2 regions of the Halioxenophilus aromaticivorans genome follow, and region 1 is predicted to be linked to the other one. Evidence: predicted binding sites of a transcription regulator. Region 1 holds the regulator's gene; the other holds the start of a gene.
What was found. Region 1 encodes LexA, which represses DNA repair genes until DNA is damaged. Its sites were predicted from a motif close to TACTGTATNNNNATACAGTA; they were not measured.

Region 1 (15,270 bases):
GCAACGGATTTGGATAGAGAGGGGGAGGCCATTGCCTGGCACCTGCGTGAGGCGATTGGTGGCGACACCGATCGCTACAAGCGCGTGGTATTCAACGAGATCACTAAGTCCGCAATCCAAGAAGCGTTTAAATCGCCTGGCCCTGTGGACATGAACCGCGTCAACGCTCAGCAATCGCGTCGGTTTCTGGACCGAATCGTTGGCTATATGGTTTCGCCGCTGTTGTGGGAAAAGGTTGCTCGTGGCTTGTCCGCAGGGCGAGTGCAGTCCGTTGCGGTGAAGCTCATTGTAGAGCGAGAGAATGAAATTCGGGCATTCATTCCCGAGGAATACTGGACGCTGCACGCCGATCTGGTCAGCCAGGGCAAAGATCAGCTGCGTTTCGAAGTTAAAAAATACCTTGATAAATCCTATCGCCCAGAAAACCAAGAAGGCTCCGATAAGGCGGTAAATGCCCTGCAGGGTGCGGACTATGTCATAACCAACCGTGAAGACAAGCCGACTCAATCCAAGCCTTCTGCGCCTTATATCACATCTACTCTGCAGCAGGCTGCCAGTAATCGCTTAGGGTTTTCTGTAAAGAAAACAATGACCATGGCGCAGCGCTTGTACGAAGCGGGTTACATCACCTATATGCGTACCGATTCGACCAATTTAAGCCAAGAGGCCATCGCCGCCTGCCGCGACTTTATCGTTGACAAGTACGGTGATAAATACCTGCCGGAAAACCCCAATTTTTACTCTAGCAAGGAGGGAGCGCAAGAGGCGCACGAAGCGATTCGACCCTCCAATGTGAATGTTCAGCCCACACAGCTTAAGGGTATGGAGCGTGACGCCGAGCGCCTGTACGCCCTAATTTGGCAACAGTTCGTGGCCTGTCAAATGCCACCTGCTCAGTTCACCAGTACCACCGTGGTTGTTGAAACCGAGGGCTACGAGCTTCGAACCCGTGGCCGTGTGATTCGCTTTGATGGTTTTTTGAAAGTGCAGCCGCTGGTTAGTAAAAAAGAAGAAGATCAGGTTTTGCCGGAGGTAAAAGTTGGCGATAAGCTGGATCTAACTGCCCTCGACCCAGTGCAGCACTTCACCAAACCCCCTGCTCGATTCAGTGAAGCCAGTTTGGTCAAAGAGTTAGAAAAGCGGGGTATCGGCCGTCCTTCAACCTACGCGGCGATTATCTCCACCATTCAAGATCGCGGCTATGTACGCTTAGAGAATCGTCGTTTCTACGCCGAGAAGATGGGTGATATCGTCACCGAGCGTTTGCAGGAAAGCTTTAACGAGCTGATGGACTACGGCTTTACCGCCAAGATGGAACAGTCTTTGGACCAGGTGGCTGACGGCGATAAGAGTTGGTCAGCGGTGTTGGATGACTTCTACGAAGACTTTTCCAAGCGATTATCCGAAGCCCAAGATGTCGACAATGGTATGCGCGCCAATTCGCCTACGGATACTGACATTCCCTGCGAAACCTGTGGTCGTGACATGCAAATTCGCACCGCCAGTACCGGTGTATTCCTGGGGTGTTCCGGTTATGCCTTACCGCCCAAAGAGCGCTGCAAAAGTACAAAGAACCTGATACCAGGCGACGAGGCGGTGGATGTCGACAAAGACGAAGAAGCCGAGTCCAAGTTGCTTCGCGCTAAACGTCGCTGTTCTTTATGTAACACCGCCATGGACAGCTATCTGCTGGATGAAGGTCACAAAATTCACATTTGTGGGCGCAACCCAGATTGCTCTGGCTACGAGATCGAAAAAGGGCAGTTTAAGATCAAGGGTTATGATGGCCCGGTATTGGAATGTGATAAATGCGGCGCTGAGATGCAGCTTAAAACCGGCCGTTTCGGAAAATATTTCGGCTGCACCAGTGAATCTTGCTCCAATACCCGTAAGTTGCTTCGTAACGGTGAGGCCGCACCACCGAAGATGGACCCGGTACCTATGCCGGAGCTGGCTTGCCAAAAAGTGGATGATGTCTACGTATTGCGAGACGGTGCATCTGGTTTGTTCTTGGCCGCTAGCCAATTCCCCAAAAACCGGGAGACCAGGGCACCTTACATTGATGAGTTGTTACCTCACAAAAGTGAGATAGACCCCAAATACGGCTTTTTAATGTCTGCGCCGGTAACCGACGATGATGGCAACCGAACCTTGGTGCGCTACAGTCGTAAAACCAAAGAACAGTACGTGCAAACTGAAGTTGATGGTAAGGCAACTGGTTGGAAGGCATTTTATGAGGGCGGCAAGTGGAACGTTACCAAACCCGCCCCCAAAAAAGCACCGGCTAAGGCTAAAAAGAAAGCCAAAAAGTAATTTTAAGGATGGTACAGCGGCGCCGCCGCTGACCAAGGGCCAGACCATTCCGCAGGAAGGTGTTGGCCCTTTTTCACTGTGTAATTGAGGCCTGCCGTGTCTATTTCTTATACCAGTGTGGTTAACCAGCGCTTAGCGTTGGCCAAGGCGTTGTTAGATCAAGAGCCAAGCGCAAACAAAACGGCGGTGCTTGCCGGGTATTATTCCGTTGTGGAGTTGCTAGGCTGTGCGCTGAATAATTACCTACAAGAAGTTAACCAGCAGGTTGGTAGCGTCAGTGTCGGCGCAGGCGGTTCTTTACCAGCCAGCATTGCGGATTTAGAGCAATTTAGCCAAGAGGGCAGTGTAATCCCACAGCTGGTTGAGTTGGCGAGCCTAGCACGGACCCAGGGTAGCTGGTTACAGCGGCTCATAACGGCTTACGATGCTCTTAAAACACACCCGATTGCATTGCAAGCTGAAGACGCTGAAGAGGGCCAAGCTCGCTCAGCAGCCAGCCCGACGGTAAGTGAGCCTTCTGGCATGGTATTAATTGCCAAAGAATCTGGGGCGGGTGTTACCCCAGTGTCGCCAGAGCAGGTTGGCAGTGGAAAGTATTTTTTATCACAGCAGCAATGCCAACAATTTTACCAAGCTTGCTATGAAATGGTGCAACGCCACAGAGAAAACTACCACGAGTTTTAACTTTGTAACCTCTGTTTTAATCACCAGAGAGATCCGCCTAAATTAAAAGCGGTGAAAAACCGCCACCCATCTACGCAACAATACACCAAGCTAGCCTGCTCTGGGCGCCAGTACCATTACGCGATGACTAGACGCGATGGCTAGGGCCCATTTGTTTGCGCAGCCAGTTCGTTCGCTGTTATCGTATTTATCAGGAAATCAAACGGCCCAAATCTTAATAGTACAGACCCAGTCGCACAAACCCTAGTAGCATGAACCCCAATAGCACGAAACTAATCACGTAAACTCAAATAATATTAACTCAGGTAGCATAAACCTAATACTACAGGCCCTGGCAGCTATGAATCCTGCGGATATCTGCATTGAAAAAGACGATTTACGTGGGGAAGCAATTGCCAATTTTTTACAACAGCATATAGACGATATGCGGGCTGTTTCACCGCCTGAATCCAAACATGCGTTGGATATAGAAGGGCTGCGGGCTCCGGAAATCACTTTTTGGACGGCGTACTCTATAAGCGCCAAAACTGATGCTGGCAAAGGAAGTGATGGCGGCAAGAGGGATGCAGCAGGTGATAGACAGATAGTTGGCTGTATTGCATTAAAAGAACTGCCACGCTTGCATGCTGGCAAGAGTTGCCCACCCGCTTTGGAGGGCGAAATCAAATCCATGCGAGTGGCGGAATCTTTTAGAAATCGGGGCATCGCCAAAGCCTTGGTGGCGTTTGTGATTGAGCAAGCTGAAATGCGGGGTTATCAGTGTTTGAGTTTAGAAACCGGGAGTATGCCGTTCTTTAAACCGGCGCAGGCCCTTTACGGCAAAATGGGTTTTGCCGAGTGCCCACCGTTTGCAAATTACAAGCAAGACCCTAACAGTCTGTTTTTATCCAAGCGCCTTTTTTAAGGCCTGTTTTACGCTTAATGTTCGGGCTGATTTAAAGGCCGGTTTATAGAGAATAGCCTGAGGTCCTGGAGTTGAGATGCTCGGTTTACGGCCTCTTATAGCGGTGCTAGGTCTAAATACAAGGAGCCGGGTTTAACCTACTGAGCTTAAGGTGTCGTGTTTAAAGCTTCGGGTCTAAACACCTTGGCCTAAAGCACCGGATCTGGCAATTGCTTACAAAGTCGATGTAGCAATTTGCCTCTTCATACTGGCTACAAATCGCTTTTCCCGTAAAATACGTCTCGCCGGCCACACCTCGCCGGCCACACCTCGCCGGCCACACCTCGCCGGCCACACCTCGCCGGCCGCACCTCGCCGGCCACACCTCGCCGGCCACACCTCGCCGGCCACACCTCGCCGGCCGCACCTCCACAACAACCAATTCTCGCAGACAGCTCGCCATAGGGCGCGTTATCTAAGAGTGGGGTTAGTCTCGGTGCGAAACCAGAATTCCCATCGCGTTACCAAACTTGGCAGCACTGTTTAAGAGATGCATTTGTTCAGCTAAAAAGTTTTCGTTAACGGCAACAACACAGTGGCTGTTGCCAGCAACTAGGGCTTCTTCAACTAGGTCAAAGATTACGTCGGTATCCCGTGGATACACAAAGCGGACCTTTTGTGTATCAACACCGAAGCTCTCCAACAATTGTTTATCGAGCTTGGAGTTGGCAATCCAGGTTATCCAGCGTGAGCCAGCAATACGAGATTGGTGGCTTAGCATGGGCAACAACAGTTGCAGATAGTCTGGGCAGTACTTTGATACGAGCAATTCCGTGATGTGATCAGAATTACTGGCAGGAACGCCCTTGGCAACAGATGGTGTTGCTGCCAATGGTGTTGTTACTTCAAAATCTAGCGGTAATGTAGCGGCCATGATTACACTCCCAAGCGAATAACGCCCACGCTTAAACCTTCAATTGAGAAGCTCTCTTCGCGTAGATCTACGTTGATGATGTCGAACTCGTCGTTTTCGGGTAACAGCTCGATGTGATTACGATTCTTTCCACGTCTTAATCGTTTAACGGTAACTTCGTCTTCTATTCTGGCGACAATGATTTGGCCGGATCGAACTTGGGTGGTTTTGTGCACGGCCAATAAATCGCCCTCCATAATACCGACGTCTTTCATGCTCATGCCGCGCACTTTGAGCAGGTAATCTGCGTTGGGTGAGAACATGGCAGGGTCAACATCCATAAAGGTGTCGATGTTTTCCTGAGCCAGAATAGGGTGGCCGGCAGCAACCAGCCCCACAATCGGTAAACCGCTGTTTTCCGGCTCGGGAATGCGTATTCCCCGAGATGCCCCGGGGATCATTTCAATGGCGCCTTTGCGTGCCAATGCTCTTAGGTGTTCTTCAGCTGCGTTAGGCGAACGAAACCCCAAAATCTCAGCGATTTCCGCTCGAGTAGGCGGATAGCCGGTTTCCTCTAGGTGAGACTTAATCAGATTAAAGATCTGTTCTTGCCGAGCCGTTAATTTTTCCATGTGTAGGTCCACTTGGTTTGGTTCGTTGTTGTTTTACTTGCTATTTATTACTGCGTTGTCTTACAGCGAGTTGTTACTGCTATTGGTACCTTGCCAGTTGGCAGTGCCGGTTCCACCTTAGGTACCCAGGCAAAACCTCCTATAACACCACTTACAACACCACTTACAACACCACTTACAACACAACCCCTGTAAAGACCCCAATGCGCCGTTGGCTTCTTGCTCAATGCTAATAGCTGATCGCACAGCGATGCGGGGTAGGTAGCCATCTGTTGATTTATACAGTGATTTATACCCTAGTTTTACTGTATGTACAAACAGTTTTTTGCTCGTCGATAGTTTAATATGTGTTAACAATCACAAAATTGGTCCGTTTTAGGGGCCTAATAAGATCCTCGATGGAGGCAGCTTTGTGCGGAGCACTCGAGTTAAATCGGTTTGAGTCACAGGCTATATCGGTAACAGGGCGATAGGAGGAACCTGACGGATTGAGCAAGGCCGGCTTTGGGTTGACACCTATTCACTGGCATCATAGTGTTGCCGGCTTTGTAAAAGGCGTCGAGTTAGCAGCATGTCACAACAAACACCTGTCATAAGTGGGCCGGCCATCGTCGACTTTGCCGGCACAGAGCTGACCGCGGAAGACCGTCGGGTACTATTGCACCCGGCGACTGCCGGGGTGATCCTGTTTAGCCGCAATATTGTCGATGCCAATCAAGTTCGGCAGCTCTGCGCCCAGCTCAGATCGTTGCGGTCGGATCTCTTGATCTGTATGGATCAGGAAGGGGGTAGGGTTCAGCGCTTAAAACAAGGCGTCGCTCGTATTCCCCCTATGGCAAAGTTGGGGCTTTTGTATCGCTCAGATCCTGCCGTGGCAATATCAACCGTCAAAGAGGTGGCCTGGTTATTGGCAAGGCAAATTAACGCCTTGGGTGTTGATTTGAGCTTTGCTCCAGTATTGGACCTAGACTCCAGTCACTGTGCAGCCATCGGCGATCGTTCGTTTGGCAACAGCGGCTCAATGGTGGCCCAGCTTGGTGCCGCATTTTGCGACGGCTTCAAAGAGGCGGGTATGGCTGCCGTCGGTAAACACTTCCCAGGCCACGGTAAGGTTGCCGCGGACAGCCATTACGAATTACCCATAGATTCGCGTCCTTTTGATGTTATCGCTAGTGATGATCTCGTTCCCTTCACCCATCTGTGTCGCTCGCATTTGCAAGCCGTTATGCCGGCGCACATTGTTTTTCCGGAAGTCCACGACAATGCGGTTGGTTTTTCGTCGGTTTGGTTGCAGGATATTCTTCGTCAGCAGTTGGGTTTTGCCGGGCTAATTTTTAGCGACGATTTAAGTATGGCAGCGGCACAATCCGGCGGTAGCTATTATGAGCGTGCCCAGTCTGCGCTTTCCGCCGGTTGCGATCTGCTTTTGGTGTGTAATAACCGAGAGGGGGCTGTGGAGGTTTTGGATAAGCTTGCTACAACCCAAATGTCTCAGGTGGCCTATCAAGCAAAGCTGGCCATGATAAACAAATCAAGTGCTACTCTTTCAGAGCAAGAAAGTGCTCGCCTTCAATCGGCCTTGGCTCTCGTTGAACAGGTTGCGCAGATCGATGATTGTGCGCCTAAAGCGCCACAGTAAATAGGATCGTTTCGATGGAGTTTTTAAAAGCGTATTTTGATCATTGGATGATGCAGACCTTTGTCATCACGTTAATCACTTTTACCGTTGCATTTATTGTGCGGTTGATTCTTAAGCATCTTCTGAAAAAGACAAATATCACTCGGAACCTGTGGGACGATGGTTTTATCACCGCCGCCATGGCCCCTATCAACATTGCTATTTTGTTGGTGGGCTTAGCGTTTGCCACGCAACCCTATCCAGAACAGGACGCTTCCTATTTACTGGAAATCGTACCCCTGGTGCGCGAACTTGGTCTGATCCTTTTGCTGGCTTGGTTTTTGGTGCGGTTTATCAAACAGGCGGAAACTATTCTGGTAGCAGGCCAAAGCAACAAGGCTTCGGTGGATGAAACTACGGCTGCAGCAGTGAGCAAGTTACTGCGCATTTCGGTCATCGTTTCCTGTGTGTTGATCATTATGCAGTCTCTTGGCTACAGCGTATCCGGTGTGCTGGCCTTCGGTGGTATCGGTGGTATTGCGGTAGGCTTTGCAGCGAAAGACCTGTTATCCAATTTTTTTGGCGCGATCATGATTCATCTTGATCGGCCTTTTAAAGTGGGCGATTGGGTGCGCTCTCCGGATAAAGAAATAGAGGGTACCGTGGAGTCTATCGGCTGGCGTTTAACCGTGATTCGTACCTTTGATAAGCGTCCTTTATACGTACCCAACGCAATTTTCACCCAGATTTCTGTTGAAAATCCATCGCGAATGACAAATCGTCGTATTTACGAAACTATTGGTGTGCGTTATCAAGATGCGAAAAAACTGCCGCAGATCGTTGAACAAGTGAAAGCGATGTTGGCAGAGCATGAAGCAATTGACCATGACTTGGTTCAAATTGTGAACTTCAACAGTTTTGCGCCTAGCTCCCTCGACTTTTTTATTTATGTCTTGACAAAAACAACCCACTGGGTGACTTACCACCAAGTTAAGCAAGATGTGCTATTTAAAGTAATGTCGATTATTGAAAGTAATGGGGCAGAAATTGCCTTCCCAACATCCACTATACATATAAATAGCTTGCCAGAGCTGTCTAAACTGTCAAAGGAGTCTGCTCAAAGTGAATAAAAAAATAACTGCCTATGACGATGCAATGGCGATCTTTAAAAAATCTTCTGTGTTGTTATCGGAACAACAAGTCGATGCGTCCATTACAAAATTAGCTGCGCGTTTAAATGACGACTACAGCGAAAAAACACCACTTGTTCTTTGTGTAATGAACGGTGGGTTGATTGCTACGGCTAAACTCGTTAGTAAATTAACAATGCCGCTACAAATGGATTACATTCACGCGACTCGCTACGGCGACGAAGTGGTTGGACGAAAGTTAAATTGGATTGCGGAGCCTAAATCGAGCTTAAAGGGCAGGGATGTGATTTTGGTTGATGATATTTTGGATGAAGGGATAACGCTGCAATCGTTGGTTGAATTTTGCCGTGCCGAGGGCGCGGCCTCGGTAAAGGCAGCTTTGTTGGTGAAAAAAAATCACGACCGATGTGTGGCTCCGGAGTTTGGAGATTATGTAGGGCTCGAGGTGCCAGACAAGTTTATATTTGGTTGTGGCATGGACTACAAAGGCTTTTTTAGAAACCTACCGGCAATATACGCGGTGGAAGATTCTTAATAACGATTTTCTTTTGCGGCTCTTTTTGGCGGCAACCTCAGGGTTGCCGTTTCGCTTTGTGGGGTAATGACTTTACCGGTTAAGGTGGCGGTAGTTGAATTGGCAATGGGAAAGTTATTTTGTGATCAATCAGTGAAATTCGTAATAATAAATAAAAAACTACTGTTAAATTTATGATGACTTACGCGATATGCGAAAATAATTTCACCTACGATTAAAAAAGCTGGTACCTAAAACCACATTTAGGTTGTCTAAATTAGTGTAAAGCAATAATGTTTTTACTCATCAGTCAATCAATCTCTGAGGGCTCCTGCAAACGTTGTTCAGATTCAAAATAGTGGTTACTTTACAGTCCTGTTATTTCGAATGGTTTGGTGGTTTTAATACTTTAATTCGATTTCTTTTAAAATTCTCCAGTCTCGAGCAACACCCTCCGGGTTCATTTGTTTGGCTTTTGGCGTCGCAATTCCGCTTTGCGAATAACGAACTTGGTGTGACCAGGTAGGGAATGATCTGAGTATTACATTGCTTTGGTTGTTTTCTTTAATACTAATAACGGGGTGTAAAATAATGGCAACTAGAGATCGCGGGACTGTTAAGTGGTTCAACAATGCAAGAGGCTACGGCTTTATTACTTTATCTGAGGCGGGTGATGATGTGTTTGTACACTATCGCAACATCACCGGCAGCGGTTATAAATCTCTGAATGAAGGTCAACTGGTGGAGTTTGATCTTTTGAAAGGAGATAAAGGTTTGCAGGCCGACAACGTGGTGAGTGTGGCCACAAATTAAAAATGAGCACCCGCTTCTGGTGGGGCGGGTGGTATTTTTCTCGTTTGGTTCAATTAATCGCTTAGTCGCTGGCTCTTAACGAAGCGAGTGCCCTTGTAGTTACTGCGCTGGTTTTTGAAGTTTGGGTAGCGTATGCAGCGTCAGAGCGCGTGCTGGATTCCTCGTTCTAAAGGCTAACAGCTTAGCGATTGCCGATGGTGTTGCGTATTGTCCAAAGAGTCATACGGCCTCGGTTGGGGTAACGCTCGCTAAGCTCTGGTGGCCTGCACTAGGTAGGTGTACAAGTAGTTGGCATGCTGAGTCGCTTGGCATGTTGAGTATGCGTAAGAGCGGCCTTTAAGGTCATGGCTTTAGGCGGCTGAACTTAGGCTTCAAATAACTACGGCTATCAATCCCAAAAGTCTCTCAGCTCCTTTCAACTCTTTGTTTCCTCCTTTGAGTTTCCCGGACTAGCCAGTTTTGTAGTGCGAAAAGTTGATATCAACCAGATGCGTGCTGTTATTGAGTGGCCTTGGCCAACTGTCCCTATTGGTTTTCCGGTTAGTCACTGCGCTGGCCTTTGACGCTTTTGCTCGATTAATTGCCGTCGTTCAACGCTGGCCCCGGCATCTCTTCGGTGTTGCTGGCGGTAGGATCCCACTCGGTGACTTTGGCGATGATGCCCATTGCGGGGTGATCAATATAGTGCAGCTCGTCGGTTCTAAGCTTGCGGGATTGATGGTTGAAAATAATGTTATCAATGATGTACGCGGGACCTTTTATCTCGCTACTGGAGAAGTTGCTGTCCAATCCGAACTGGCTGGTGGAGGTGTTTGCGCTGGATGTGTCTGTTAGCCACCCCTCGGAAGAATATTCCAGTGCTTCTGGAGTGCCTTCAACACCAATTTCGCTCCCAGGCACGTCGGGCAAGGCTGGCCACTTGGTGTAGCCGCTTTGCTGGCCGTAGTTGGGGTAGAACTGCGTCATCCATAAATTAGTTTGTAAATGCAGGTACCTAGAAACCTTCAGCGCTACCGTACCCTCCAGCTCGTGGTGATCTTCAAATGCATCACCACCAACCATCACTACTGGTCTAGTATCCTCACTGTCATAGGCTGGTTGTCGCCAAGCAACGTGTTTTAAAACGCGATATTTGCTGTTGCGCTCCAGGGTTTCGACCAGTGTGTTTAGGCTGTGCTGATCACTGGAAAGCTCAGTAAATGGCTCGGTTGTGACAGGTTCGCTACTTGGCACGCCGCCATCAATCGATGCCTGGTCTAGCGCCTCTGGTTGCGTGCCAACGTATTCCTTTGGCTGGTTTGTTGGTGACTCAACCGGGGCTTGCGATTCAAGTTCGTCGCTGGTTTCGGCGCCTTCCTTTGGGGAGGGCTGCAGTGTGGTAGTGCCCAGTGGGTAGGCCAGTACGATGTCACTTGGCCAGCTTTCTTGGGCGTCGACCTCATTGAGCGTTTGGGAAAAAACGATCAATTCAATCTGGTACCAAGGGGTTTGCTCGCCGCTATCGGCATCGCTCTGTGCTAGGCTGGCTTGAGCCATGGATGCGATGGCCAAGCCAACCAATGATTTTACAAATCGTGCTTTTCGTACGTGGTTGTGGTGGGATCGCGTCATTTTATTTACTCTGCAAGGTTTGCATTAACTGCTCAGCCTGTTCCAATTTAGCGTGGGCATCGGACATTTCAACGCGGTATTTTAGCTTGTTGGCGCCGTCTAAAGCGTAGCGCTGGGGCTGTTTTTGCACCAGATTTACAATTTTCATTGGGTCTATGCTGGTTTCTTTCTGAAATTCAATTTTAATCTGTTCGTTGTTGGCTTCAATCTTACCGATGCCCAGTTGTTCGGCTTTTAAGCGCAGATTGGTCACTCGGATAAGGTTTTTGGTTGGCTCCGGTAGGCTGCCAAAACGGTCGATGATTTCCACCTGCAGGTCGAATATCTCCTGTTCATTGGTGGTATTGGCCAAGCGCTTGTACAGTAACAGGCGCTGATTAACATCCGGTAAATAGTCGTCTGGTATTAAGGCGGAGATACGCAGGTTAATATCGGTTTGCTCGTCGTTTTCGAGTTTGGCTTCTGCCAGCTTGCCAGATTTAATGGCTTTGACGGCTCTGTCTAGCATGTCCATGTAAAGCGAGAAGCCAACGTGCTGTATTTGTCCGCTTTGTTCTTCGCCCAGTAGCTCGCCGGCGCCACGTATTTCCAGATCGTGTGTGGCTAGAGTAAAGCCAGAGCCCAGCTCCGTGGCGACACTGATGGCTTCCAAACGTTTGCTGGCATCGGAGCTGAGTTTTTTCTCTGGCGGGGTGAGTAGATAGGCGTAGGCTTGGTGGTGGGAACGTCCCACTCGGCCGCGTAGCTGGTGCAACTGAGCCAAGCCAAACTTGTCAGCTCGCTCGATGATAATGGTGTTGGCGTTGGGTATGTCTAACCCCGTTTCGATAATGGTTGTGGCTACCAATACATTGAATCGCTTGTGATAGAAGTCGTTCATCACGCCTTCCAGTTCACGCTCACGCATTTGGCCGTGGCCAATGCCGACTCGTGCCTCGGGCACCAACACCTGTAAATCGGCCGCGGTTTTGTCGATGCTTTTGACATCATTATGCAGGTAGTACACCTGGCCGCCGCGCAAAATTTCGCGTAGCACGGCTTCTTTAACTAAGCTCGATTGCTTCTCTTGTACAAAGGTCTTTACGGCTAAGCGCTTGGCCGGCGCAGTGGCGATAATGGATAGATCGCGCACGCCCTGCATGGACATATTGAGTGTGCGCGGGATGGGTGTGGCGGTTAGTGCCAGCACATCGATTTCCGCTCGCAGCGATTTAAAGCGTTCTTTCTGGCGCACGCCAAAGCGATGCTCTTCATCGATAATGACTAGGCCTAGATCGTTGTACTTTACGTCGCCCTGGATCAGCTTATGAGTACCAATAATAATGTCTACTTTGCCGTCTTTGAGTTCGGCTAAAGTGGCGTTGATTTGGCTGGTACTTTGGAAGCGAGACAGCAAGCCTACTTTTACTGGCCACTGGGCAAAGCGGTCGGTGAAATTATCGTAATGCTGTTGGGCGAGTAGGGTGGTGGGTACCATCAAAGCAACCTGCTTGCCGGCAATGGCAGCAATAAACGCCGCTCGGATGGCAACTTCGGTTTTACCAAAACCCACATCCCCACACACCAGTCGGTCCATGGGTTGCGCTGAACCCATATCCGCAATAACGGCATCTATGGCAGATTGTTGATCTTCGGTTTCCTGGTAAGGAAAGCTCTTGGCGAATTGTTGGTACAGCTCTTTTGAGTAGTCGAAGGCCTTGCCTTTCTTGGCGGCCCGCAGGGCGTAAACATTCAACAGTTCGGCGGCCACATCGCGGACTTTCTCCGCCGCTTTTTGCTTGGCTTTGCTCCATGCATCGGTCCCCAGTTTGTGCAGCGGGGCCTGTTGCTCGTCGGCGCCACCGTAGCGGCTGATCATGTGCAGATTGGCCACTGGGACGTACAGTTTCGCTTGATCAGCGTATTCAAGGGTTAGAAATTCGTTAGCTTGGCCATCGATATCGATGATTTGTAAGCCTCGATATCGGCCAACGCCGTGCTCGAGATGCACCACCGGTGAATCCAAAGACAACTCGGTTAAATGCTTGATCACCTGTTCTGTGGCATCAATCTGCTTTTTGCGCCGCCGCAAAGGCGTTGCCCGGGTGCCGTAAAGATCGGCTTCGCCCACTAAAGCGATGGTGTGGCCATCACCGGCTGTGAGCTGAAATCCTTTTTCGATTGGGCAAACGGTGATCAGTTGTTCCCCAGGATGTTCAAAAATCGCATTGTAGTTCGCTACAGCAGCAACTTTGTTCCTTCCTTTATTCAATTGCTCTAACAGGATTTCTTGTCGGCCTTGGGTATCGGCACAAATGAGAACAGTGGCATCGGATTGGCTCAAAAAGGTGTGGAGGTTGGCCAGGGGTTTATTAGAGTGCTGATCGGCGGTGAGGTTGGGCAGTGGTTGCACCTGTGCTGCCACCCCGGAGTCGGTCTCTGGCCGCATCTTGGTATGCTCAACCTGCTTTAACAGGGCGAACACTTGATCTGAGGCGAGATAAATTTTGTTCGGTGCTAGTAGAGGCCGTTTGGGGTCGACATTAAGATTCTCAAAACGGGCGGTTATCTCGGACCAAAATGACTCTCCAGCATTGGGCAGGTCACCATAGCTATAAATCTGCGCGCCTTCGCCGATGTAATCAAACAGCGTTTCAAGTTGCTCAAAAAATAGCGGTAGGTAGTACTCGATACCCGGTGGAGAAATGCCTTCGCAAACATCTTGGTAAATAGGGCAGCTTTTGTGGTCGACATCGAATTGCGAATGCCACTGGTCGCGGAATCGTTTGATGCCTTGATCATCCAGTGGGAACTCGTGGGCCGGCAACAGCTTAATTTCGTTGATGTTGTCGATGGTGATTTGAGTGCTGGGGTTGAAAGTCCGAATGGTTTCAATTTCGTCATCGAAGAGATCAATTCGATAGGGCGTATTAGAGCCCATAGCGAAAATATCCACCAATGCACCGCGCACGGCGTATTCGCCATGCTCCATGACCGTGTCCACCCGGTGATATCCAGCGCTATCTAACCGCACGCAGACAGACTCAATGTCTAGTCGATGGTCTTTGGCCAGTATCAGACTGTGAGCGTCCACATACCCTCGGGGCGGCAAGCGCACCATTAACAGAGAAAACGGCACTACCAAAATAAAGCTGTTGGCCGCTGATAGCTTAAAAAGCGCCTCCAGTCGATCCGAGATGATGTCTGCGTGGGGTGAGAAGTGATCGTAGGGCAGCGTTTCCCAGTCTGGGAAGTGGATAATCTCGGGGCACTGGCTGTCACCCTGGGCGTAGCTGCGCAGTTCTTGCTCAAATTGAAGGGCGGAGCGGTTGTCAGTGGTGACTACCAGGTGTGCGCCTTTATTACGACGCACGGCGTGATAGAACGTCAGGGCGGCGGCGCTAGGTGACAAGTTGCCCCAAATGGACGACTGAGGGCTGTAGTGTGGCGGCTCGAGGGGTGAAAACATATCGAGTCAAAATTCTCTATGGCGCAAAAGTGCGGGCATTGTAGCGATGAATGCGCAGGAATCGAAGTGGCTATATGCCTCGTCATCACAAAATGATAGGCGGTTCCATTCTACCAATTGCTGAGTATATACGGCGGTTGCGCAGCAGCAGTGATGCCGGGATAATGGCGCCCTCGTTGCTGTGCAGCATCTGGGCGTGCGGCGGCGGCGAGACAATTCGTACCTTTATCAATCAACAAAATATATAGAAAAGGTGTATTCAAGTGAATCGACCAAAGCCGGATGATTATTTCAAGGATTGGAAGCAGCGCGAGGCACTGGCGGAGTCTATGATTCCACTGGTTGGCGCGTTGTACCGGGAAAAAAACGTGGTTATCAGCATGTACGGCAAACCGCTGATTAACCGTTCTGTTATCGACGTCATGAAAGCGCATCGCTTTGTGCGCCAGGTTGAAGGCAACGAGCTGTCTGAGTTCGAATCCCATCCTGTGCTCGAAGCGTTAGCAAAGCTGAACCTAAGTTCTTCGCGCATTGATCTCGGTAAGTTAACCGTAGCTGCTATGAATGCCGGCAGAGACATCAACATCAATGATTTCGTTGCCAGCGAACTGAAAGACCTCATCGGTGGCGAGGCCCCTTTAAGTGAGCCGCAGGATGTTGTCCTTTACGGCTTTGGCCGCATAGGCCGCT
Region 2 (15,270 bases), 1.9 Mb from region 1:
AATGTCGAAATCCAAAAACAACGGCGTGGACCCACAATCCGCCGTGGATCAATACGGCGCCGATACCCTGCGGCTGTTCTCCATGTTTGCCGCGCCGCCCGAGCAAACTCTAGAATGGCACGATGCCGGTGTAGAGGGCGCCAGCCGCTTTTTACGCCGCTTCTGGAAAACCGTCCACGGCCACATTGAGGCCGGCAGCCCGGGCACACTGAACGCCGAAGCCTTAAATGGCGAACAAAAAGGCCTGCGTCGTAAAGTGCACGAAACCATCGCCAAAGTGAGCGACGACTTCGGCCAGCGGCAAACCTTTAACACCGCCGTGGCTGCGGTTATGGAATTGCTCAACGAAGTGACCAAAACTGCCGACCGCAGCAGCCCAGATGGCCTAGCCGTGGAACGCGAGGCGCTGGAAGCCATGACCGCCCTACTCGCCCCCATTGTGCCGCATATTTGCCACAGTATTTGGCAGGCGCTTGGCCACAGCAACAACTTGGTGGACCAGCCTTGGCCGGTGGCGGACGAACAAGCCATGGTGCGCGATAGCTTGGTGTACCCAGTACAGGTAAACGGTAAAATCCGCGCCCAGTTGGAGGTTTCAGCCAGCGCCAGCAGTGATGAAATTCTTGCCCTGGCCCAATCCGAGTCCAACGTGGTGAAGTTTTTGGAAGGCAAAGAAATCAAAATGTCGAAGGTCATCCCAGGTAAACTGGTCACTTTTGCCGTTAAATAAATCGTCGTTAAATAAAAACGCAACCCGCTAAGGTTACCGAGTGGTTAAATCTATTTTAGTGCGAGCAACGGCCATTACCGCGCTGCTATTGCTGAGCGCCTGTGGCTGGCACCTGCGAGGCAAAATCGACTTGCCTGAGGCTATGCGCCAGGTGCATTTGCAAACCGAAAACATTGGCGCGGAACAAGAGCGCGATATCCAGCTGGCGTTTAAGCTGAATAAAATCTCTTTAGTTACGGCGGATGAAGCCAACTATATTGTGCGGATTTTTTCGGTGGACAAAGAGCGACGGGTTAACAGCCTAGGCACCGACGGTGTGGCTGACAGCATTGCGCTATCGCTCACCGCCGACTTCGACATCACCGATAGCCAGGGCGTAGAAGTCATTGAACGCGGCCCCTCTCGGGTAGCGCGCAGTTACAACTTCGACCGCGACAACGTAGCCGCCAAAGCCCAAGAAGAACAAACCATTGAACGCGAACTGCGCCAGGAATTAGCCCAGCAAATTCTGCGCAGTTTCCGCTTTGCTTTGCGCAACCAAAGCCAAACCCCTGCCACAACGCCTTCTGAAACCGTGCCTCAAGAATCACTCGATGAACAAACTGCGCCCGGAGCAACTGAGTAAACACTGCCAGCAGCCGCTGGCACCGGTGTATATCATCAGCGGTGATGAGCCGCTGTTGGTACAAGAAGCCTGCGATGATATTCGCCGGGCGGCCACCGCCCAGGGCTTTAACGAGCGCGAGCGCTACTACGGCGATAACACCATAGACTGGCAACAACTGCTCGCCGGTGCCGCCAATATGAGTCTGTTTGCCGAACGCAAGTTAATCGAGATTCATTTCTACAAGGGCAAGGTTAACGAAGAGGCCAATCGCTCCCTATTGGCCTACGCCGAAGACCTACCCGCCGATACCGTACTGTTAATCTCCGCCCCCAAGTTTGACGGCAACAGTCAAAAAGCTAAGTGGTTTAAAGCGCTGATGGCTCAAGGGTTCTTTGTACAAATTTGGCCGGTAACCGCCGCGGCCCTGCCACGCTGGATAGACCAACGCCTGCGCCAGGCCAATTTGAAGGCCTCCAGTGAAGCCATCGAGATTCTCGCCGCCAAAGTGGAAGGTAACCTGCTGGCCGCCAGCCAAGAAATCGAAAAACTGAAATTACTGGTCAACGACGGCGACCTGATCGAAACCGCCACCATGGCCAACCTGGTGGGCGACAGCGCCCGCTACGACGTATTTGGATTGGTGGATAAAGCCCTGGCTGGCAACACCAACGCCGCCATCACCACACTCAATGGCCTGCGCGGAGAAGGAACCGATGGTGTAATTATTCTGTGGGCGTTGGCCCGAGAGATTCGCGTTATTGCCACCGTCCACGAGCGCATGGCTCAGGGCCGCGCCCTGGAAATGGCCATGAATGAAGCCAAGGTGTGGGACAAGCGCAAAGCCCTCATCAGCCCCGCGGTAAAACGCATTTCACCACGCCACGCCCAGCACCTGCTGCGCAAAGCCAATGGCGTAGACCAAGCCATAAAAGGCATGCGGCGCGTGGACGCCTGGAGCGAACTAAAGGACTTAGTGCTGCATCTAAGTGGCGTAGTGAGTTTGCACCCTCGGTTGGATTTGCTGGCACTGGAGTAACCTATGGGTGCTTGCCCAGCCGCAGACAAATCGGCGCCAACCTCACCCTAATCAGCCGCCAAAGCTTTGTGGCCCAACACCAGCTAACGCCCCCTACCTTAACCTTCTACCACGGACTGATAAAACTGCCTGGCAGTACGCGCGCTGTTGGTGCCCCGGGTGCGAGCAAACAATTGCGCCTGGCGAATAAGCTCGTCTTGGCTTACCGCCAGTTCGTGGCCCTCGAACAAAGCCTCCACCACGGCGATGTATTCCTGCCAGCTGATGGGATAAAAGGATAGCCACAGGCCAAAGCGGTCGGCCAGAGAGAGCTTTTCTTCCACGGTGTCGGAATGCAGCACGCTGCTGTCGGCCATACGGGCGGCCAGCGTTTCTTGGTTGTCGCCCTGGGTTTGAGGCACTAGGTGCCGACGATTAGAAGTAGCATAAAAAAGGATGTTTTCCGGCGGCAATTCTATGGAGCCTTCCAGCACACTTTTTAAATGCTTGTAGCTGGTTTCTTGTTCTTCAAAGGAAAGATCGTCGCAGAACAATATAAAGCGATAGGGTTGCTGCTCAATTTGGTCGACGATTTCCGGCAGATCATTGAGATCGGATTTATCCACCTCAATCACCCGCAAGCCCTGTTCGGCGTAGTCGTTCAACAAGGCTTTTACCAAACTGGATTTACCCGTGCCCTTGGCACCCCACAGCAACGCGTGATTGGCCGGCAGCCCTTGCAAAAAACGCTGAGTGTTGTCTACCAAACGCTGCTTTTGCCGGTCTATCTGCAGCAGTTGGCCCAAGCGGATTGGGTCTAGCCTTGTGGCGGCGCGCAGGCGGTTGGTTTTAGCGCGCCAAATGGCGGCGTAGGTTGTGGCCCAATCGATCACAATAAACTCCATTCATTAAATCGTTAGAGTTTACACAAGTAGGCCACATCGGGCTTGGATTTTCCGGCCAGCACTTGTTCATACACCCAGCGTACACGATCTGGCCCTTCCACCAATTGCGGCTTTAACCACTTAATAAAGGCCCCGCACGCATTTGGCCACAGTTGCTGAAAGCGGTAATTCAGGTCTTTACTGCGGGCGTGGCGTTGGTAGTAAAAATCCAACGCCGAAAAATACTCGCAACTCATGGCCAGTTCACCGCTGGCAACCTCGTCCCAGTGGGCCGCTCCCAGGGCGTAGGCGTGGATCAGGTGTTGCTTGAGGTAATACACCAGCATGCGCTGAACACTGAAATTCCCCGAGAAATCCACCAACACAGTATCGGCTTCATCCATGGCCCGAAATTGCTCATAACTGAGCACCTTGTCAAAATGGCCGTGTTTGCGCACAAAATTTACGTTGGATTGGGCGGTTAAACCAATCACTTGGGGCGATGGCCCATCACTTCGTTCAGCGAAATGCTGTTGCAAAAAATACCCCAACCCCATGGCCGTTTTACTAGAAGCGCAGGTCACCACAATTTGTTGGGCGTGCCAAAATTGGCTCTCTTTCAATTCTTCCATCACCATAAAGGCCGCCATCAGCAGTGGCCGCAACATAATTTGCAAATCCACCGCGTTGTAGCACCCAGACTGGGTATCCGCCGGCACCGGTAGATGGCCGCCGGTGGGGTTAAGCAGCTGGTCCGCACCAATACCATAGCGCTCCAGTGGCTCCATGGAAGGGTCAATTAGGGCAAAACGTGTCATGGGGAAGCAGCCAAAGAAGCAGGCGCCGGGTTCAAACACGGCCTGGTTGGCGGCCACTACCTGGGCCACTCCCCACACCGGCAACCGCAGCCGGTCAGTGCCCGCCGGGAATGCTTGGGGCCACACGCTGGCCAGCCCCGGCGCCAAAGCACTGGCCAAATTGTTACTGGAAAAACCAAATCGCTCCAGCCGCACCAACATCGACCCAGGCGCGTTTTGCACATGGGTTGGCACCGCCGCGTTGGAAACCGCCAACCTGCGAAAATCTTTCTGGTTAAATTCCAAACTAATATTGAGCATTGGGGTTACATCTGTACCAGTGGTTACTTAGTGCCGCCCGCGCACTGGCCACGGCATTGCCAAAAATTGGCATAAACAAAATGTGATTGGTGTTGTCCGACATTCGTTGCAGTATAGCCGCGGATAATACCTCAGCCGCAGCGCGGGGTTGAACTGATACGCGGTAAAATCTTTGGGATTGCGACCCAGCGCCGATTTTACGGCGCTCAACGGCACGTAGATAAGACCGCGGGTAGCACTTACAATGAATAATCGATGTAACAGCGAGCCTGTATTTTGAAACGCCAGCCATCAATTAATAGAGGGAATCTTATGAGCCTTAGCCGTTGGGCCACACCCACTCGAATCGCCCTGTGCACCGCTTTGATATCGCTCAGTGCCTGTCAGATGCCTACCCCCGAATCGACCTCGGTGCCTAGCCAATCTGAGAAAATCTCCGGCGTAACCCTGGAAACCTTCGATAACACTACTCGGCCACAGGATGATTTGTTTCAATTCGTTAACGGCACTTGGCTTGAGACCACAGAAATCCCGGCAGATCGCTCTTCCTACGGCAGCTTTTACGTTTTGCGAGAAGAAGCCACGGCCAATGTACGTACTATTCTTGAAGATTTAATTAACGACGATAGCAAGCACCCCGCCGACGTAGAAAAGGCCAAGGCGTTATACCAAACCTTTATGGATGAAGCCGCCATTGAACAAGCCGGAGCTTCACCTTACCAAGCGCTGGCGTCGGAGATCGACGGCATCGACAGCCAACAGGCGCTGATGCAATTTTTGGGTAAAAGCTGGATGGTTAGTGGCCTTGCCCCGGTGGCCTTATTTGTCAGCCCGGATAAAAAAAATCCAGACCAATACACCGTGTATTTCTATCAGGCCGGCCTAAGCCTGCCCGATCGCGACTATTACTTTGACAGCACTGACCACGGCCAAGAGGTGCTCGCAGCCTTTGAAGAGCACATTGAAAAAATGCTGCAATTGGTGGGAGCAAGCGACACCCAAGCCACGGCAGAAGACATCCTAGCGTTTGAAGCCGAGTTGGCCGAAGGCCATTGGCCACGAGTGGATCTGCGCGATGCGGTAAAAACCTACAACCCCATCACAGCCGAAGATTTAATCGGCCAAAACAGCAACACGCCGTGGTCCGAGTTTTTATCCGCTGCGCAAATCGCCGATCAACCTCAGCTGATTATCGGCCAACCCAGTTTTATGCTGCATCTCAACGAAATGTTGGCAGAAATCCCTCTAGACCAGTGGCGCACCTACCTAAAATGGCGCGCGCTCACTTACCTCGCGCCCTATCTAAACGAGGCTCTGGCCACCGAGGATTTTAACTTTTATTCCAAAACGCTTTACGGCACCCAGGAGCAGCGCGCCCGCTGGAAGCGCGGCATCGCCTTTACCGACCAAATTGCCGGCGAAGCAGTGGGCAAACTCTACGTTGAGAAGCACTTCCCGCCGGAAGCCAAAGCTCGCATGACCACCTTGGTAGAAAACCTGCGCGAAGCCTACCGAGAGAGCATTCTGGCCCTGGATTGGATGAGCGAAGACACCAAAGCACAGGCCATTAACAAACTGGAGAAATTTGTCGCCAAGATTGGCTATCCCGATGAATGGAAGGATTACAGCCAGTTGCAAGTCTCCACCACCAGCCTGGTGGACAACCTGCTGTATGGCGAGCAATTCCAATACCAACAACAGATCGACAAGCTAGGCAAACCCATCGATCGCAACGAATGGTTTATGACCCCGCAAACGGTGAACGCCTACTACAACCCACTGATGAATGAAATCGTCTTCCCAGCGGCCATTTTGCAGCCTCCGTTCTTTAACCTAGAGGCCGACGATGCCATCAACTACGGCGCCATTGGCGGCGTCATCGGCCACGAAATGGGTCACGGCTTCGATGATCAAGGCTCACGCTACAATGGTGATGGCAAATTGGAAAACTGGTGGCAGCCCACCGACAGCCAGGCCTTTACCCAGCGCACGCAAACCTTAGTAGAGCAATATGATGGCTACCAGCCGCTGCCGGAGCAGCACGTTAATGGCCAGCTCACCCTGGGCGAAAATATCGGTGACCTGGGGGGACTGACCATCGCCTACAAAGCGTATCAGCTGTCTTTGCAGGGCAAACCGTCGCCGGTAATCGACGGCTTTACCGGTGAACAGCGACTGTTTATTGGTTGGGCCCAGGCTTTTGCGTCGAAGTACACCGACGAGAATCTGCGTAATCGGCTGAAAACCGACCCCCACAGCCCGGCTCGCTACCGCGTTAACGGCGTGGTTCGCAACATGCCAGAGTTCGTAGATGCCTTCGGCGTTACCGAATCCGATCAGCTGTACCTACCACCAGCGCAGCGCGTTAAAATTTGGTAACTCGGTACGGCCCGTGATAATTGGTTTATCACGGGCCAATTCACAGAGATTTCACTTGCGCAGCGGCACACAATCTGTACCCTAGCCGCCTGCAATTCCTCCTCTCGTTTTTAGCAAAGGATTCCCCATGTTACTGGCCTCTCTCGCCATTTTGGCTGGCTTCGCACTGCTGGTTTGGAGCGCAGACCGCTTCGTAGATGGTGCCGCCGCCACAGCCAAACACGCCGGTATGCCCAGCCTACTCATCGGTATGGTTATTGTTGGTTTTGGCACCTCGGCACCGGAAATGGTGGTATCGGCCATGGCTGCCCTGGAGGGCAATCCGCAGCTGGCCCTTGGCAACGCACTTGGCTCCAATATCGTCAACACCGGCTTAGTGATTGGTATCACCGCCGTATTTGTGCCTATTTTGGTCAGTTCGCAAATCGTCAAACGCGAACTGCCGATTTTAATCGTCATTACACTGATCGCCGGCGCCATGTTCTATGACGGTGCCCTCACCCGCACCGAATCGTTTATATTGCTGGCGGGCTTTTTTGGCGTGATCGGCTGGCAGATTTTTAATGGCCTGCGCGGCGAAATCGACGCCCTGGCCGCCGACGCAGAGCAAGAAGTGGCCAGCCACGATATGGCCCTAGGCTTGGCCATTTTTTGGCTGGTAGCCGGCTTTGTGTTATTGATTGTCAGTTCTCGTGTACTGGTTTGGGGGGCGGTGACTATCGCTCATTCCCTGGGTGTTAGCGACCTTATTATTGGTCTTACCATTGTCGCCCTGGGAACCTCCCTGCCCGAGCTGGCCGCCACGGTGATTGCCGCCAGAAAAGGCGAGCACGACATCGCGCTGGGTAATGTGGTCGGTTCCAACATGTTCAACCTGCTGGCCGTGGCTGGTATCGCCGGCGCCATCACTCCCATCCCGGATATATTGCCCGAAGTCATGCAACGGGACTGGCCGGTAATGCTGGGCTTAACCCTTGCCATGTTTGTGATGGCCTATGGCCTCAAAGGCCGCCAGGGACGCATCAACCGAGTCGAAGGTGGCCTGTTAGTGGTCGCCTTTGTCGCTTACAACGTGTGGTTAGTGCAATCGGTCTTCGCCGCTGGCTGACCGGTTGCCAGCAACTTTGGCCCGTTGAACGTGGCCCCTGGCCTAGTGCTCAACGCCCACCCCGCCTAATATAGTGAAGGCTATCTTAGGCGGTTCTCTCCTCCCCCGCCTCGGCACACGTGAGCTCCATCAATGTCGGACTGCAATGCCATTCATTGATCGCTAACCAGTTATTTTCTGAACACTGATCGCCAAAAAATAAAAACCAAAGAGGCTATTGTGCGAAAACCCATTTATCCCGGTTGGTGGCAGGTAGCCACCGTGCTCACGGTTCAAGCTGTGTGCTCGGCCAGCATTTTTACCGGCTACTCCATCATTGCGGTGGCTTTGAAAGCCGAGTTCCAGCCCAGTAATGCGCAATTAATGATGGGCGTGATGGTGGTATCCATGTTGTCCGGGGTGCTCAGCCCCGTAATTGGCCGGGCCTTCGATAACTTCTCCATACGCCTGCTGATGGCTTTAGGCGGTGGCTTTTTAGGAGGCGGATTCTTGCTGCTGTCGTTTACCAGCAGCATGTTGCAAGTGGTGGCGGTGTACGCCGTGTTTATGTCGATGGCCACGATTCTCTTAGGGCCCATTGCCGCCTCTGCGCTGCTGGCCCGCTGGTTTGATCGACGCCGTGGCATGGCCATGGGTATTGCCGCCAGCGGCGGCGCCCTAGGCGGCTTGTTAATTCCACCTTTACTGCAGTGGCTATTGCAGGGCATGGAATGGCGCATGGCATTGCGACTGTACGCGCTCATTACGTTTCTGCTCACCAGCCCGCTGATTTTATTTTTGATCAGCAATCGGCCCCAGGACCGCAATATCACGCCAGAACCCCCAGGCCGGCAACAGCCCGTAATCAGTCCACAGGCCAGCATTACAACCAAAACCTTGCTGAGCCAACCGCGCTTTTGGATAACCTCCGTGGTTTTGGGCAGCCTGTTCGCAGGGCCCATGGGTGTGGTGAGCAATATGGTGCAATTCAGTGGTACCAAGGGCATAACCGCAGCCAAAGCGGCGCTGTTGTTGTCGGTTATCTCCGGCGCTAATTTTGCCGGTAAATTGATTGTCGCCAGCATCAGCGACCGGATCAGTCTCAAACTGGCGTTATCCACCATGCTGGTGGCAATGAGTTTGGCAATGCTGGGGCTGTGGCAGCTCAATCAGTACGCCGGGATTATGGCAATGGTCACATTAGCGGGGCTGGCTGGCGGCGGCACGCTACCGCTTTGGAGCTTGTTGATATCTCGGCTGTATGGGCCTGCTCAGATTGGCAAAGTGATGGGCGCAATGTCGTTTGTGATTATGCCGTTTTCTATGCTGGCGCCCCCCACTTTTGGCTGGGTGTACGATCAACATCAACAATACAATGTGGCCCTCATTGGCGTGATGGCCCTGCTGGTTACTGCCCTCGCCCTGCTCAGCCAAATCGCCACAGAGAACCAACCGGCTGCAGCAGCCAAACCGATGAATTCGTAACCTCTCAGTCATCGCCCCAGTCTAATCCAATTGGATGAGTCAGCCGTACAACCGAGCAAATAGCTAAAGAACGGCCCTAATGTGACTCATTCCTCTACAAACACTGCCACCGTTAAACAGGTCGCTATCCTTGGCGGGTCCGGCGCCATCGGTAATGCCCTGGTGCGAGTGTATCAACAACAGCGGAATACCCGGGTTTGGTGCCTGAGCCGAAGCCAACCGTCCAACGTTGGCGATGAAGGTTTTATCAAAGCCGACGTCACCGATGAGGCAAGCCTTCTGGCCGCAGCCCAAACGCTAAAACAAAACCCGCCGCTGGATACCCTCATCATCGCCACCGGAGCCTTACACAGCGAGGCGATGCAACCTGAAAAATCCCTGGCGAAACTGGAAGCCGAGGCATTTTTAGAATCTATTCAAGTAAACACCCTGGGCCCGGCCCTGGCTATAAAGCATTTACTGCCATTGCTGGATAAAGGCTCAGCGTCGCGCTGTGGTGTGTTATCGGCACGGGTTGGCAGCATTGGTGATAACCGACTTGGCGGTTGGTACAGTTATCGCAGCGCTAAGGCGGCGTTGAATATGTTTATCAAAACCGCCGCCGTCGAATTGGCCCGCAGCCACAAGCACAGCGTGTTGGTTGGCTTGCATCCGGGCACTGTGGATTCCGAGCTGTCCAAACCGTTTCAGCGCAACGTCGCACCGCAAAAATTATTCACGCCCAGCTACTCCGCCGAGTGTTTGATGGCGGTACTGGGCAGTAAAACGAACATCGACAGCGGCCAGGTGTTCGCCTGGGACAACACCCCCATACCCAACTAAGCCGTTATGCCTATTACTACACTGTATTGGTTTACCAACGACCTACGCATCCACGATAACCCGAGCTTCCACGCCACGTGTAGCAAGACCGACGAATTGGTGTGCGCAGTGGTTTTGGACCCAGCCTGGCTAGCAAACAACCGGTACGGGCTAAGAACCATGGGCCAAAACAGGCTAAGGTTTTGGCTGCAATCCGTGGCCGAGCTCAGCACTGCTCTGCGCCAGCGCGGTGGCTACTTACACTGCCTTTTTGATGAACCGGTAACGGCTGTTACCGCATTGGGCGAGCATTTTAACGTCAGTCGCGTTGCCGCCAGCACACCCGTTGGCTGGTACGAAAACCAACAGCTGCAGGCGGTCACAAAGGCCCTAAACGATTGCACCGTTAGCCTGGCAAACAGCAGTTGTTTATTCGACCAAAGCCGCCTGCCCTTTGCTTACTCCGAGCTACCGGCCAGCTACAGCCGGTTTCGCAAGCAGGTAGAGCCGCTACTGGCCGACATCGCTTTTGATCCATTAACGGCGCCCGACTTCCTGCCCGAGCAACCCAACCGGCCACACTTTGCGCAACTCAGGGCATTTCCGGAAGCAACCGCAGGCGAGCAACCACTGCCGTGGCGAGGCGGGGAGCAATCGGCACAACAACACCTGCACAGTTACTTCAGTACTGATAACGCCAGCCGTTACAAGGCGGTGCGCAACGAACTAGACGGCTGGCGCAACTCCACCAAGTTTTCCGCCTGGCTTGCCAACGGCAGCCTGGGCCCGGGGGCTATTCTGCGCGCTCTTCGGCAATACGAGGCAGACAATGGTAGCAACGATTCAACCTACTGGATTGGCTTCGAACTGCTGTGGCGGGAGTACTTTCAATGCTACGCCCGAGCACACGGAACCCGCCTGTTCCATCCCCAGGGCATCAAGAACAAACCCACACATACCAGTTACTACCCCGGCCGTTTTAAGCAATGGTGCCAAGGTAATACCCCCTACTCACTGGTGAACGCCTGTATGAAGCAGCTTAATCAAACCGGTTATATGTCCAACCGCGGCCGACAAGTCGTCGCCAGTTGCTTTGTCAATGAGATGGGACTGGATTGGCGTTACGGCGCTGCCTACTTTGAGCGCCAACTGGTGGACTATGACGTGGCCAGCAACTGGGGCAACTGGCAATACTTGGCCGGCGTAGGTTGCGACCCACGAGGCAAGCGGCATTTCGACATCAATAAGCAGACCGAACAATACGACCCCGATGGCGAGTTCATTATGCGTTGGCAAGGCCAGAAACACGGCCTGCCCCTGGACGCCGTCGACGCGGCTGACTGGCCCTGCGGCTAGTAGTAGTCCAGTACACGTATCCAATTACAAGTATTTGTGCCTGCCTATTCCAGAAATGATTTCAGCCGCTATAATACTGTACACTTAACCAGTTAACTTACTATGAAGCTGAAACAGAAACTCGCCATATTAGCTGACGCCGCCAAATACGACGCCTCCTGCGCCAGCAGCGGCACGGTTAAACGCGACTCCAGTAACGGTAGTGGCGTGGGCTCTACCTCCGGCGGGATGGGGATTTGTCACAGCTACGCCCCAGACGGGCGCTGCATCTCTCTACTTAAGGTGTTGCTGACCAATTTCTGCATTTACGATTGCAGTTATTGTATCAACCGAGCTTCCAGCCCCATAGAGCGCGCCCGCTTTAGCGCCGAGGAAGTGGTCAACCTCACCTTAGATTTTTACAAGCGCAACTACATCGAAGGCCTGTTTCTAAGCTCGGGCATTATTCAAAGCTCAGACTACACCATGGAGCAGTTGGTGCGTGTGGCCAAAACCTTGCGGGTCAAACACGATTTTCGCGGTTACATTCACTTAAAAACCATCCCCGATGCTAGCCCGGAGCTATTGCGTGCGGCGGGCATTTACGCCGACCGCCTTAGCATTAATATCGAACTGCCCAGCAAGCGCGCGCTGCAAGAGCTAGCCCCGGAAAAAAACCCCAAAACCATCCACCAGTCTATGGGCACCTTGCAAGACCACATCAACGAAGCCAAAGAGCACAAGGCCGACAAAGAAATTGGCAGCCGGCGCAAAAAGAAAGCCAAGTTTGACTACTCCCCCGCTGGGCAAAGCACCCAATTAATCGTCGGCGCAGACCCATCCACCGATGCCAAAATTCTCACCTTGAGCCACGGTTTGTACCAGCGCTATAAAATGCGCCGGGTGTATTATTCAGCGTTTAGTCCTATTCCGCATTCCGACCAACAACTGCCGTCCATGCCGCCGCCTTTAATGCGCGAACACCGGCTGTACCAAGCCGACTGGTTGCTGCGGTTTTATGGCTTTAACGTCAATGAAATTACACCCATCGGCAACTCAACCTCTGCCGATGCAAATCAGCCCAATACAAACCAGCCAGAAGCCCATCAAATGCTGGACCTGGACATCGACCCCAAGCTGGCCTGGGCCATCCGAAACCGCGATTTATTTCCCGTGAATATCAACACCGCCAGTAAAGAGATGATATTGCGCATCCCCGGCGTGGGCGTGCGTGGCTGCGAAAAAATAATACAAGCTCGGCAGTTTAGAAGGTTGCGCATTGGCGATTTATCCCGCTGTGGTTTATCGGCCAAAAAAGTGGGACCGTTTATCGAAACCGCCGATTACAACCCGCACAACAAATTACTTACCGCGGCGGATTTGAAAGCCCATTTTATGCAACCTAAACAAGCTCAACAATTATCATTATTTTAAGGTAGGCAACGTGTTTGAAGTCGACGTAGACGATTTGAAAGCCTGGCGTAAACTGACACGCAAACTGTTAAAGCGCAAAATCGACCCAACCCAACTTACCTGGAATAGCACCGGCCAACAGGCCCAACAAGGTTTGGTGTTCGGCGGCGACGACTTTGAACAAGTAGATGTGGTTAATCCCACACCGACCATCACGGCTGAGTTTTTACAGCTCTTGGCCAGAGCCAGTTGCTACCGCGACGAACAAAAGTGGGCCGTATTCTATAGCCTGGCCTACCGCTTGGTGTACGAAAACAAAAACCTGCTGCAAGATGCCATCGATCCCCAAGTAAAACTGCTACGCCATTGGCACCAGACCATCTGCCGAGACATTCACAAAATGGAAGCCTTCGTTCGCTTTCAAAAACTCGATCACGATCTGCTAGGCGAGGTGTACTTTGCCTGGTTTGAACCCGAACATGACATCTTTGCCACCGCCGCGCCCTTTTTTGTGAAGCGGTTTAAAAACATGACTTGGTCGTTACTCTCTCCCAGCGGGTGCATGCACTGGGATCAAACTATACTGACATTCAGCGAAGGCATAGCCCGGCCCCAAGGCATGCAGGACGATTGCGAAAGCTTGTGGCAGCAATACTACCGCAGTATTTTTAACCCGGCCCGCCTTAAGGTGCAGGCCATGCAGAGCGAAATGCCGAAAAAATATTGGAAAAACCTACCCGAGGCGGCCCTAATCAAGGATCTTATTCGTAACGCACAAAGCACCAGCGAAGGCTATGTTGCCGCCGATGCCGCGCAACCCTGGCAAAAAACGGCCAAATCCAAGCGAGTACAGCAGCAACAGGCCGAGTTAAGACAGAAGCGCAACGACTGATCATCTACCAGCGCTTGCTCTGCACTGTTGGCTTGATCAATGTGCAGCACCTCCATTACAGTGCAGACTAACCGTTCGCTCATCCACACCAAGTACTCTCTGTGTCTAAATCACCAAGCCCATTTCAGGCCGCCTCCCCTCATTTGCCCTCGCGGGGCAGAACGCTATTGTTGTTGGCATCCATCATTGCCAGCACCATTGTCGGCCTCGCCGGTACCGATTTGGTACTGCCCGCAGTGCCACAACTCGCCGACTTTTTGCACGGCACTAGCACCCAAGCGCAAATGGTCTTGGCAAGCTTTGTGGCCGGAGTTGGTATCGGCCTGCTGCTGTTTGGCGAAGTGGGCGCCCGCTGGGACCAGCGTATGATCATCGTCGCCGCCCTGGGCCTGTATGGCTTATTTTCTGTCCTGGCCACCCTTGTGACCAGCTTGCAACAACTGATAGCACTGCGGTTTTTGCAGGGCTTGGCCAGCTCCGCAGCCGCTGTATTTGCACCGGTTATGATTCGTACCCTTCTGCCCGAAAACCAAGCCATCCGGGCCATCGGTGTAATGAGCAGTATTGAATCCTTAACACCGGCGTTGGCGCCGATATTGGGGGCATGGCTATTGGCAATATGGGGCTGGCAAGCCAGCTTTTGGACGGTGGCAGTAGCCTGCGCGGCGTTACTGGTGATTTGGTGGCGGCTCTACCCAACCATGCCGGTTAACCCACCCTTAGACAGCAATCACCACTACGGACGGTTGCTGCGCCACTCTCGGTTTCTGCTTTTAGCTAACAGCCAAGCCTGTGCGCTGGGCGGCTTATTGGTGTTTGTGTTTGCTGCACCCGCTTTATTTGCCGGCCCACTGGGCGGGGATATTCGAGACTTTGTGATAATGCAAATGATCGGCGTGAGCTTTTTTATCGCCTCAGCCAGCAGCAGCCACTGGTGGGTAGAAAAGTTTGGCCGCGCGCCCATGATCTGCGCCGGCAGCGTGATTAGCCTTATAGGCGCCACCGGGCTTTGCCTCTATGGGTTTGCTATTCAGCAGGGCTGGGCAGCAACTCATAATTGGGCTGTTTGGCTGTTGTTTATTTGGGTCAACCTAGGCTTTGGCGTGCGTGGGCCACCGGGCTTCTATGCCGCATTGGAGTCCGCCGGCGCCGACAGCGCTCGGGCCAGCGCACTGATCATATTACTGGTAATACTGGTCGCCGCCGCTGGTACCGCGCTTATAGCGCCGTTTATCAGCCAGGGCCTATTTGCCATAGGCGCCGTGGTGACAGCGATTTTCGCCGCAGCGTGGGTGCTCTTTTTGTTCGGCCATAAAGGCTAGCGAAACACGCTAGTGCCAAGCTCCGACTACTGCACCCATAACCGTGAAGGTAACCACCTGATAGCCGGCGTTAACGAAATAAAGCTGAAATGGCCGGTTTTCAAATAGGTCGTTTACCAAAAAAGCCATGGCCACCCAACCGAAGCCTGTGAAAAATCCGTACATCGTGCCCGTGGCCAAGGTGGACTGCGGGCCTAAAAAC

Region 2: ACGHM3_RS18675 (putative DNA modification/repair radical SAM protein) is a predicted target of LexA. The motif match lies at 11,537-11,556, and genes of this name have one in related genera.

What each region holds. Positions count from the first base shown of each region.
Region 1 covers NZ_AP031496.1:2,490,367-2,505,636, forward strand. Annotated here, with positions in the region: gene topA (type I DNA topoisomerase) at 1-2,313, shown strand, start outside; gene ACGHM3_RS10890 (hypothetical protein) at 2,410-2,997, shown strand; gene ACGHM3_RS10895 (GNAT family N-acetyltransferase) at 3,338-3,901, shown strand; gene ACGHM3_RS10900 (SulA-like leucine-rich domain-containing protein) at 4,368-4,814, opposite strand; gene lexA (transcriptional repressor LexA) at 4,817-5,425, opposite strand; gene nagZ (beta-N-acetylhexosaminidase) at 5,997-7,064, shown strand; gene ACGHM3_RS10915 (mechanosensitive ion channel family protein) at 7,079-8,173, shown strand; gene ACGHM3_RS10920 (hypoxanthine-guanine phosphoribosyltransferase) at 8,166-8,729, shown strand; gene ACGHM3_RS10925 (cold shock domain-containing protein) at 9,300-9,521, shown strand; gene ACGHM3_RS10930 (CsiV family protein) at 10,098-11,132, opposite strand; gene mfd (transcription-repair coupling factor) at 11,134-14,580, opposite strand; gene ACGHM3_RS10940 (glyceraldehyde-3-phosphate dehydrogenase) at 14,910-15,270, shown strand, end outside.
Region 2 covers NZ_AP031496.1:4,357,460-4,372,729, forward strand. Annotated here, with positions in the region: gene leuS (leucine--tRNA ligase) at 1-730, shown strand, start outside; gene lptE (LPS assembly lipoprotein LptE) at 771-1,355, shown strand; gene holA (DNA polymerase III subunit delta) at 1,324-2,373, shown strand; gene ACGHM3_RS18640 (ATP-binding protein) at 2,472-3,245, opposite strand; gene ACGHM3_RS18645 (DUF2855 family protein) at 3,269-4,354, opposite strand; gene ACGHM3_RS18650 (M13 family metallopeptidase) at 4,667-6,733, shown strand; gene ACGHM3_RS18655 (calcium/sodium antiporter) at 6,861-7,841, shown strand; gene ACGHM3_RS18660 (MFS transporter) at 8,061-9,305, shown strand; gene ACGHM3_RS18665 (SDR family NAD(P)-dependent oxidoreductase) at 9,387-10,127, shown strand; gene ACGHM3_RS18670 (DASH family cryptochrome) at 10,134-11,462, shown strand; gene ACGHM3_RS18675 (putative DNA modification/repair radical SAM protein) at 11,565-12,875, shown strand; gene ACGHM3_RS18680 (TIGR03915 family putative DNA repair protein) at 12,886-13,746, shown strand; gene ACGHM3_RS18685 (MFS transporter) at 13,848-15,068, shown strand; gene ACGHM3_RS18690 (DUF1761 domain-containing protein) at 15,078-15,270, opposite strand, start outside.